2 linked regions of the Zobellia alginiliquefaciens genome follow. The protein of the gene in region 2 interacts with the protein of the main gene of each other region in a pairwise test. Links are inferred from orthologs where the notes say so. Each region holds a gene or a part of one and is shown on either strand. Other genes may lie near its edges.

The links. Proteins that work in one complex are often made in the same cells at the same time.
Region 1: the proteins of P0077_RS05980 (region 2) and ligA interact in binary tests that used the Escherichia coli proteins (3 or more experiments, as listed by UniProt). The link is inferred for Zobellia alginiliquefaciens from one-to-one orthologs.

Annotation. Positions count from the first base shown.
Region 1 is NZ_CP119758.1:5,057,587-5,061,807, forward strand. What follows is about bases 1,325-4,221. They hold ligA (NAD-dependent DNA ligase LigA), read right to left. Parts: upstream 3,824-4,221; coding sequence 1,826-3,823; downstream 1,325-1,825. Other genes in these bases: P0077_RS20880 (hypothetical protein), read left to right, coding at 1,325-1,795; prmC (peptide chain release factor N(5)-glutamine methyltransferase), read right to left, coding at 3,881-4,221. Outside these bases: P0077_RS20870 (GNAT family N-acetyltransferase), read left to right, coding at 1-194; P0077_RS20875 (hypothetical protein), read right to left, coding at 191-493; more of P0077_RS20880, read left to right, coding at 566-1,324. UniProt on the Escherichia coli protein: DNA ligase that catalyzes the formation of phosphodiester linkages between 5'-phosphoryl and 3'-hydroxyl groups in double-stranded DNA using NAD as a coenzyme and as the energy source for the reaction.
Region 2 is NZ_CP119758.1:1,420,718-1,426,891, forward strand. The notes cover bases 1,507-5,031. They hold P0077_RS05980 (leucine--tRNA ligase), read right to left. Parts: upstream 4,671-5,031; coding sequence 1,707-4,670; downstream 1,507-1,706. Other genes in these bases: P0077_RS05975 (SemiSWEET family sugar transporter), read right to left, coding at 1,507-1,677; P0077_RS05985 (cell division protein FtsX), read left to right, coding at 4,752-5,031. Outside these bases: P0077_RS05965 (ferritin), read left to right, coding at 1-238; P0077_RS05970 (zinc metallopeptidase), read right to left, coding at 341-1,036; more of P0077_RS05975, read right to left, coding at 1,423-1,506; more of P0077_RS05985, read left to right, coding at 5,032-5,630; P0077_RS05990 (DUF3098 domain-containing protein), read left to right, coding at 5,718-5,987; P0077_RS05995 (undecaprenyl-diphosphate phosphatase), read left to right, coding at 5,989-6,174.

The sequences.
Region 1 (4,221 bases), 3.6 Mb from region 2 along the record:
CTTCCCTACTTTTAAAAGAATTGGAAAAATGGACTTCCGAACTAAATTTTAAAAATTGCATTTTAGAAACAGGCAAACGCCAACCCGAAGCTATTGCCCTTTACACCAAAAACAAGTATAAAGTAATTCCCAATTACGGGCAATACAAAGGCATGGAAAATAGTGTCTGTTTCAAAAAAGAACTGACTCCCTAATTATCCAACACATATTCGGTTATTTCCTGATGCTCTTGCTCCAAGGAAACACTTGGGTATGATTTTCCAGCTTTTCGGTACCAATACCCAGCATTAAACTTATCCCCCTCAACCCTATGCAGGTAGGCATGAATCCAACTCCCCATTGTATTGAACATATCTTGGGCAATATCATGGGATGCCTCCCAATTATCACTTCCCGCAAACCATAAGGCTTTCAGCGCCTCAGGCCAATCTGCAGGAGGGTTCGGACCACTTAATGTTTGTTTAAAATCTTCGTAACTCTTTGGTGTTGCCATCAATTTATGGTGTCATTTGTTTTTAGCTACACAAAAATACCTAATTTCGATTGAAATTAACCGTATGCTTTAATGGTTCAATTCTTACGAAGCTTACTCCCTTGGAGACCACTACCCTATGTGCTGGCACTACTCACCACAATGGTCATTTTATGCATTCATATGCTCCCGAGCGTTGATAGTATGCTTAATGAAAACAACACTCAGATTTCCCATGTTTTTTTAAGGTCTCAAATAAATTATCACAAGGAAATAGCTCCTTTTGCCAGAAGACCGCTGACCACCTTATTAATTGAGGGTTCGCAACATCTGTTCGGTTTTAAAGCGGGTTATGCTTTTATTCTTGTTAACTTCTTACTACTGGGATTAAGCGGTGTTTTGATATATTGGCTATCCCTTATTCTTAAAGCTACCAAGTGGCAAGGGATAATTAATATGATGGTGTTTTTTACATCGTTTTCGGTTTGGTTCGCTTTTTTTCCTCCGGTATTCACGTATGACGAACCTTTGCAATATTGCTTGTTGCTTACGGCAATTATTGCTTTTGTAAGACGAAAATGGTTTTGGTACGTAACTCTGTTCTCTTTGGCAATGGTAGCAAGGGAAACCAGTGTTCTTCTGCTTCCCGCTCTTATTTTATTGTTGCCGGGAACTGAAAACCACCCTCGAGAGAAACTAGGGCCCAATCTGAAAAAAAATGGGTTTCTTATTCTATCCCCTATCTTGTTCTACGGATGTTATATTATCTTTTTCATTTATCATCAAAGGCTATTGCACGCCACCCATACTGAAATTGCCAGTAGATACTCCTGTTTTTTAGAAAATATTGAAAGTACAAAGAACCTAGTTGAATCCGTAGTATCCATTTTCATTACTTTGGGGCCATTTCTATATTTCACCTGTTTCTACCTGAATCAAAAGGGAAACGAAGCATGGAAAACCAGTTTTGTCTATGCTTTCCTATTGACCGCCCTCATCAACACACCTCTGGTTTTTATGACCGCATTTGCACGGGAATCAAGATTATTTGCTCTACCTCTAATCTTTTTGTGGCCCGTATTTATGCAGCTTTTAACCGATTACCTGAAACCATTATCACTTAAAACAACCTACCAAAAATTATTGGAAAATAGGAAAATGCTACTTCTGCTCGGGATGCTTATTTTAACAAGTTTTCTTTTCTGTTTCGTTTATTACCCTAGCCTTGAGCTAGGCGAGAACACTTATTTTGCAGGTTATATCTTTAGTGTTTATCTTGTACTTTCACTTCACTATTGCACCTACAAAACCTTATCCAAATAACAAGGTGCATACGCTAGAATCAACCTGTTTCTAATTCACCATTTCCAAGAACTCGCCTTCAGTAACTATAGGTACATTTAACGATTCCGCCTTGGTCCGTTTACTAGGTCCCATTTTATCTCCGGCCACCAAATAAGCCGTTTTTGAAGATATACTTGAACCAACCTTACCTCCATTGGATTCGATTATTTTTTTGAGTTCTGTGCGACTAACGGTTTCAAAAACCCCAGAAACCACAATAGTGAGCCCCTTTAGCTTATCCGTTTGATTTTCCAATTGCTCTTCCGAAAGGGCAAACTGCAATCCGTAGCTCTTTAACCGAGCAATGATTTCTTGGTTGGCTTCATTATTAAAAAACTCCACCACCGAGCTTGCAATACGACCACCGATCTCATCAACAGCAACCAGACTTTCTTCATCGGCCACCATTAAATTATCTATGTTCTTATATGCTCTGGCCAGTTTTTTAGCTACCGTTTCACCCACAAAGCGAATGCCCAAGGCAAATAACACTCGCTCAAAAGGAATCTTCACGGACTCCGCAACTCCCTGAACTAGATTTTCCGCAGACTTCTCTGCCATGCGTTCCAAAGGCAAAACCTGTTCTTTGGTGAGCGTATATAAATCTGCATAATTCTGAATCAGACCTTCTTTATAAAGAAGTTCTACGGTTTCACTTCCCAACCCTTCAATATCCATTGCCTTACGAGAAATAAAGTGCTGAATTCTTCCTGTAATTTGAGGAGGACAACCATAATAATTTACGCAATAGTGTTTGGCATCACCCTCGGTTCGCACTAAAGGCTCGTGACATTCCGGACAATGGCTAATATATTCTGTGGGTTCTGAATCCTGAGGACGCTTCCCAAAATCAACACCAACTATTTTAGGTATGATTTCCCCTCCCTTTTCAACAAATACAGTGTCACCTTCACGAATATCAAATTTTGCAATCTGATCGGCATTATGCAACGACGCCCTTTTTACCGTAGTTCCGGCCAAAAGCACCGGCTCCAAATTGGCCACAGGCGTAATGGACCCCGTACGCCCTACTTGATAGGTGATTTCATTTAAAAGCGTAGAAACCTGTTCCGCTTTAAACTTATAGGCCATAGCCCAACGCGGCGATTTTGAGGTAAAACCCAACTCATCTTGGTGCTGAATGCTATTTATCTTTACCACTACCCCGTCCGTCTCATAAGGTAATTTATGGCGCTCCACATCCCACTTATTTACAAATGTCATAACTTCATCCGTAGAACGGCAAAGTTTAGCTACCTCAGGCACCTTAAAACCCCATTCACGTGCTTTTTCCAGCATTTGCCATTGGGAAGTTATCCCTGTATTCTGCCCTACAATACTATACAAAAGGCAATCCAAAGGTCGTTGTGCTACAGCGGCACTATCCTGTAACTTTAAACTACCCGAAGCCGTGTTTCTTGGATTCATATAAGGCTCTTCCCCATTTTCTACGCGCTCCGCGTTCATTTGGGCAAAACCTTCAAAAGGTAATACAATTTCACCTCTAATATCAAATTTGGGAGGGTAATCACCTTTTAATTGTAACGGAACGGATTTTATTGTTTTTACGTTGGTAGTGACATCATCACCCTGAAAACCATCTCCCCTGGTTACAGCTCTCACCAATTGCCCATCCTCATACGTAATGCTAATGGAAGCCCCATCATATTTCAACTCGCAAACAAACTCCACCTGGGCATCACCTAAAATACGTTGCATGCGCTTCTCCCAATCTTCCAAATCTTCTTTTGAATACGAATTATCCAAGGAATACATACGCTCATTATGCACCACGGTATCAAAGTTTTTGGTCACCGCACCGCCAACACGTAAGGTAGGCGAATTAGCATCATAAAATTCTGGATGTTTCGCCTCAAGTGCCTGAAGTTCCTTTAATTTAATATCGAATTCATAATCGGATATGGTGGCATTGTCCAGCACATAATAATTATGATTATGCCCACGTAATTCTTGGCGAAGGGCCTCTATTTGTTCTTTTATCTGCATTTTCTAACTAAGTGTTTCTGTAATCTTAATGTGCTTTTGAAGAATTGTTGGCGTGAATTACGCCAGAATACTCTTTGTCATTCGATCGTTACCAAACATATCTTTTCGGACCTCAATTTCTGAAAAATTATGTTGAAGTAAAAGTGCTTCGGTTTCTTTTGCCAAATACTGATTGATTTCAAAAAAGAGTCTTCCCTTTTCCAAAAGATGGTGTTTTGCGAATTTCGTTATCGCTTCGTAAAAAATAAGCGGATTTTCATCTGAAACAAAAAGGGCCAAACCCGGTTCATGCTCCAATACATTTTTATGCATTTCCTGCTTTTCAAGTTGCCGCACATAAGGAGGATTAGAGACTATGAGGTGAAAATCCGAAGCAAACATACCTCCCTCTAGAATAT
Region 2 (6,174 bases):
GGAGGAAATTTTCGAAACTGCTTTAAGCCAAGAAATAGAGGTTACAAAATCAATTAATAGAATTGTAGCAGCCGCTAAGAACAACAACGACTTTGGCGTTGAGAACTTTCTACAGTGGTTCGTTACCGAGCAATTGGAAGAAGAAAAAACAATGCGTGATATACTCGACTTATTCGAAATCATGGGCCGCGATGGAATTGCCCTTAAATTTATTGATGAGCGTATAAAAGCAGAGTAACCAAGAATTTTAAAGTAAAGCTAACTCAAATTAAAAAGGCTGTCCAATTCGTTTTGGACAGCCTTTTTAATATTTTCTAAGCTACTGCGTAGCGGAATATTATTAATCCCTGCCACCCAATACTTGCATACCCCAGTATACCAAAGTGGCCAATGAACCAATTGCCGCTACCAAATACGTACGTGCAGCCCATTTAAGCGCATCTTCCGAACCTTTATATTCTTGTGGTGTTACTACATTCTTAGCTTTCAACCATGCTAAGGCACGGTTACTAGCATCGTATTCTACCGGTAGGGTTATAAAGCTGAACAATGTTGCCATACCCATCATAATCAGACCGGCTACCGCTACCCAATATCCTATACCAACTCCTGCCGCGGCACCCAACATCAACCCACCAAAAACGACCCACATAGACATACTGGACGTAATGCTAACGATAGGCACCAATTTAGAGCGTAAAGTCAACCATTCGTACGCTTGTGCATGTTGTACCGCATGACCACATTCGTGAGCCGCAACAGCTGCTGCAGAAGCGTTTCTTTGGTTATAAACCCCTTCACTTAAATTTACCGTTTTGTTCTGTGGATTGTAATGGTCCGTAAGCATACCTGCGGTTGAAACCACTTTTACGTCTCTAATGCCATGGTCAGCCAACATTTTTTCCGCAATTTCAGCACCGCTCATGCCATTACTAAGATGTACTTTGGAATAATGCTTAAACTTACTTTTTAATTTACTACTCACCAACCAGCTTACTAAAGCTATAGCACCGATCAATATATAATATCCCATCATAATTTTATTCTTTTAAGATTTGAATTTAAAGATAATCAAATCTACCTCACTTCGACTGCGCTCAGTGAGGTAGATTCCGATATTGTTACTCCTCTTCTATCTCGACTGCGCTCAGTGAGGTAGATTCCATTGTTTCATCCTCTACTGCGTTCAACAAACTAGAAACTAAGGTTGTTTTTCCTCCTTTACTATATCAATTACACTAAACAAGCAAAACTCAGATTTTTTAAAAACTCTCTTTTTCAACCTAATTCTTGCACCTCACTGAGCGCAGTCGAAGTGAGGTGCTTCAACAACAATCAATCACTGGATATATTGAAAAGCAAAAACCTCGCCAAATCAATTTTGCGAGGTTTTGAAGTTATATGCTGCCAAAATGTCTTTGGTTATTTGTACTTGAATTTTAATATTAGCATAAATAAAAGCAGAAAGGCCGTTATGCCGTTTGCCAGAGTAACCGGCAGACTACTTATTAATATACCGTAGGTGAGCCATAATACAACGCCAATAAAAAGTACCAAATAGGTGGTTAACGAAATGTCTTTTGTAGACTTATCTCGCCACGTTTTATAGACTTGCGGTACGTAACCCGCCGTAGTGAGAATAGCAGCCGCCAACCCAAGAACTTCAATGTAATCCATAATCTATTTAGTTGATGGCCGTATATTTTCTACCCTACGATATTTACAATTTTACCGGGTACTACAATCACTTTTTTAGGCGTTCGGCCTTGTAAATGTTGTTCGGTTTTTTCGTGTGCCATTACCGCGGCTTCAATTTCGTCTTTACTTAAATCTAAAGGAAGCTCTATTTTAAATCGCATTTTTCCGTTGAAGGATACCGGATACTCTTTACTGCTTTCCACCAAGTATTTTTCTTCGAATTTTGGGAAGTCTACCGTTGCGATAGAGCCCTCATGACCCAATTTGCTCCAAAGCTCTTCTGCAATATGCGGTGCGTAAGGCGATACTAAAATAGCCAAAGCCTCTAACACTTCCCTACTGTTGCACTTTTGCGAACTTAATTCGTTTACAGCGATCATAAAAGTGGAAACGGATGTATTGAAACTGAAATTCTCAATATCTTCTTCTACTTTCTTTATGGTCTTATGTAGCGTCTTGTAACTATCTTTTGACGGTTCTGTTTCAGAAACCGCAAAAGCGCCCTCTGGCCCCGAATGATACAAACGCCATAGTTTTTTCAAGAAACTGTGTACACCCGTAATACCGGCGGTATTCCAAGGCTTGGATTGCTCCAAAGGCCCTAAGAACATTTCATACAAACGCAATGAATCTGCTCCGTACTCCTCACAAATGGCATCTGGGTTGACGACATTGTATTTGGATTTGGACATTTTTTCGACTTCGCGGCCTACAATGTATTTACCATTATCCACAACAAAAGTAACACCTTCATTTTCCGGTCTCCACTTTTCAAATGCATCCATATTCAATTCATCGGATGAATTAACCATAGAAACATCAACATGAGTTTTATGAATATTGATATTCTTGTTCCAATAAGTTTTTTCTCCCCACTTAGCTTTATACTTATCAACAACTTGATCTATAACCTTCTGAACAGCAGAATCTATCTCTTGATTTTCAAGCTTATCTATTAAGCTTTTTGTGAAATAATGAAAAGTCGGTTCGGTATAAAGAGTTGTAGATACACCATCCCTCAACTCAATGCTTAAAGAATAAACAAAAGCACTAGTCCCAGTTATCATACCCTGATTAATGAGTTTTTTAGCAAACTCCTCTTTGGGCACCAAACCTAGATCAAACATAAATTTTTGCCAGAAACGGCTGTACAATAAATGGCCCGTAGCATGTTCGCTACCACCAATGTACAAGTCCACATCTTGCCAGTAGTCAATCGCTTCTTTTGAGAAAATTTCATCCGCATTATGCGGGTCCATATACCGGTTAAAGTACTGTGAACTACCCGCCCAACCCGGCATGGTATTCAACTCAAGAGGAAAAACACTTTTCCCATCAATCAACTCATTACTGACCACTGCCGACTTATTTACGTCCCAAGCCCAAACCGTAGCATTGCCCAAAGGTGGTTCACCAGTTTCGGTAGGTAGGTATTTATCTACTTCCGGCAGTTTTATCGGTAAATGCTCAGCAGCGATCATTTGCGGCATGCCCTCTACATAATATACTGGGAAAGGCTCGCCCCAATAGCGCTGACGGCTAAAAACGGCATCACGCAAACGGTAGTTGATCTTCCCCTCGCCCTGACCTAATTTTTCCAATTCAAAAATGGCACGCTTCATGGCTTTTTTGTACGGCAATCCGTTTAGGAAATCAGAATTGGAAATAACAGTAGTTTCTTTATCGGAAAAAGCTCCCTCGGAAATATCCACACCTTCAAAAATATTGGGGATGGGAATATTGAAATGCTTCGCGAAGTCATAATCGCGCTGATCACCACAAGGAACGGACATAACCGCTCCGGTTCCGTAACCCGCCAACACATAATCCCCGATCCAAACCGGAATAGGCTCCTTGGTAAACGGATGCTCGGCATACGCTCCCGTAAACGCACCGGAAATGGTCTTTACATCTGCCATACGGTCCCGTTCGGAACGTTTTGCCGTCGCTTCAATATAAGCCTCAACCTCAGCTTTTTGTTCTGGAGTAGTGATTTTAGCCACCAATTCATGTTCCGGGGCCAAAGTCATAAAGCTCACTCCAAAAATAGTATCGGGACGCGTAGTAAAGACCTCAATCTTTTCATCGTGCCCCTTTACATTGAAAATCGCCGATGCACCTTGTGAACGACCAATCCAATTGGTCTGTGAATCTTTTAACGGCTGTGGCCAATCTACCGTATCCAAACCATCTAATAAGCGCTGTGCATAGGCAGAAATGCGCATGCTCCATTGCGTCATTTTTTTACGGATAACAGGATGACCTCCACGTTCGGAAACGCCGTTTACGATTTCATCGTTTGCCAGAACGGTTCCCAAAGCGGGGCACCAGTTCACTTCGCTTTCCGCCAAATACGTTAAGCGGTATTGCAATAAAATTTCTTGTTTTTTCTTATCCGAAAAAGATTTCCAATCCTCTGCTGAAAACTGAACCACGTCTTCGTCGCAAACTGCCTGCACATTTGCATTTCCTTCCGTTTCAAAAACAGAAATCAATGTCTCTACAGATTCGGCCTTATCACTTGTTTTATTGTACCAAGAATTGAAAAGCTGAATGAATATCCACTGCGTCCACTTGTAATATTTTGGGTCAGAGGTGCGTACTTCACGGCTCCAATCAAAAGAAAAACCGAGTTGATCTAACTGTCTACGGTAAGTAGTAATATTCTTTTCCGTAGTAACCGCCGGATGCTGCCCGGTCTGGATGGCATATTGCTCCGCTGGAAGGCCAAAAGAATCATAACCCTGCGGATGCAAAACATTAAAACCCTTATGTCTTTTGTAACGTGCATAAATATCACTTGCTATATAACCAAGCGGGTGCCCAACGTGCAACCCTGCACCCGAAGGGTAAGGAAACATGTCCAACACATAAAATTTTGGTTTATCGGAATTATTCTCTGCCTTAAACGTTTGGTTTTCGGCCCAAAACTTCTGCCAATTCTTTTCTATTTCCTTGAAATCGTATTGCATGCTGATATCTTTCTTTTCAATGTGGCGCAAAAATAAGTTTATTCAATTTACTTTCCTAAATTTACGGTCGCATACACGATTATGGGTAAGTCTTTTGAACAGTATCAGAAACAAAAATTGATATCATCGTACTTTTCGGTGGTATTGAGTATTGCGTTGGTGTTATTTTTATTGGGCACGTTGGGCCTTTTAGTCATCAATACCAACAAGATGGCGGATCACTTTAAAGAACAGATTACCATTTCTATTTTCCTGAAAGATGAGGCCAAAGAGTCCGAAATAGACCAACTTCAGAAAAATTTACTTCAAGAAGAACATACCAAAAGTGCCGTTTTCGTCTCCAAAGAAGATGCCGCCAAACAGCATAGCGAGGAAATAGGTGAAGACTTTCAGAATTTCTTGGGTTATAATCCACTTAAAAACTCCATTGACGTACAATTACGCGCCAATTTTGTAACTCCGCAAGAAATAGATTCATTGGCTACCAACCTTGCGAAAAAGACCTATATAGAAGAAGTAAGTTATGACAAACCTTTGGTGGATTTACTGAACGAAAACGTAAAGCGTATTAGTTTTTGGGTTTTAATTGCCTGTGGTGTGCTTACATTCATTGCCATCTTGCTTATTAACAGCTCTATTAGACTTAGCATTTACTCTAAACGGTTTATCATTAAAACCATGCAAATGGTAGGTGCCACCAAGACTTTTATACGACGCCCTTTTATATGGATGAACATTAAATTGGGCATGTTAGGTGCATTAATTGCCCTTTTGGCCTTAACGGGTGCTTTGTATTATTTGGACCAAACTTTTCCCGAACTAGAGCTTTTTAAAGATGTAGAGCAACTAGGCATACTGTACGGGGCCATTTTTGTTCTGGGTATTTTTATCTCTTTGGTGAGCACATTTTTTGCCACGCAACGGTTTTTAAATCTAAGAACCGATGAATTATACTATTAAGAGCCCTATTTACAAAGAAAAAACCTCCGAACAAGAAACCTTTACGACCATAAACTTTTTTAAGTAGAACTTCGTTAAATTTGCAGCATGGGTAAAAAATCAAAAGAACAGACCGGGCAACAGGCCAAGAAAGAATTTATATTTCAAAATAAGAACTACATCTTCTTTTTTGTAGGTCTTGCGTGCATTGCCATAGGCTTTATACTTATGAGCGGTGGCGGTAGTGACGACCCAAATGTGTTCAATGAAGACATTTATAGTTTTAGAAGAATACGTCTGGCCCCTACCCTAGTATTAATAGGTTTAGGCATTGAGATATATGCCATATTATTGAACCCGCACAAGAAGAAAAACTAAATTGGAGACGCTAGACGCCATCATTCTCGGTATCATTCAAGGACTGACCGAATTTTTACCCGTATCATCAAGTGGACATTTAGAATTGGGCAAAGCTATTTTAGGCGATAATTCCGTACCTGAAGAAAGTCTTTTGTTTACCGTTGTGCTCCATGCCGCTACAGCCTTGAGCACCATTGTGGTTTTT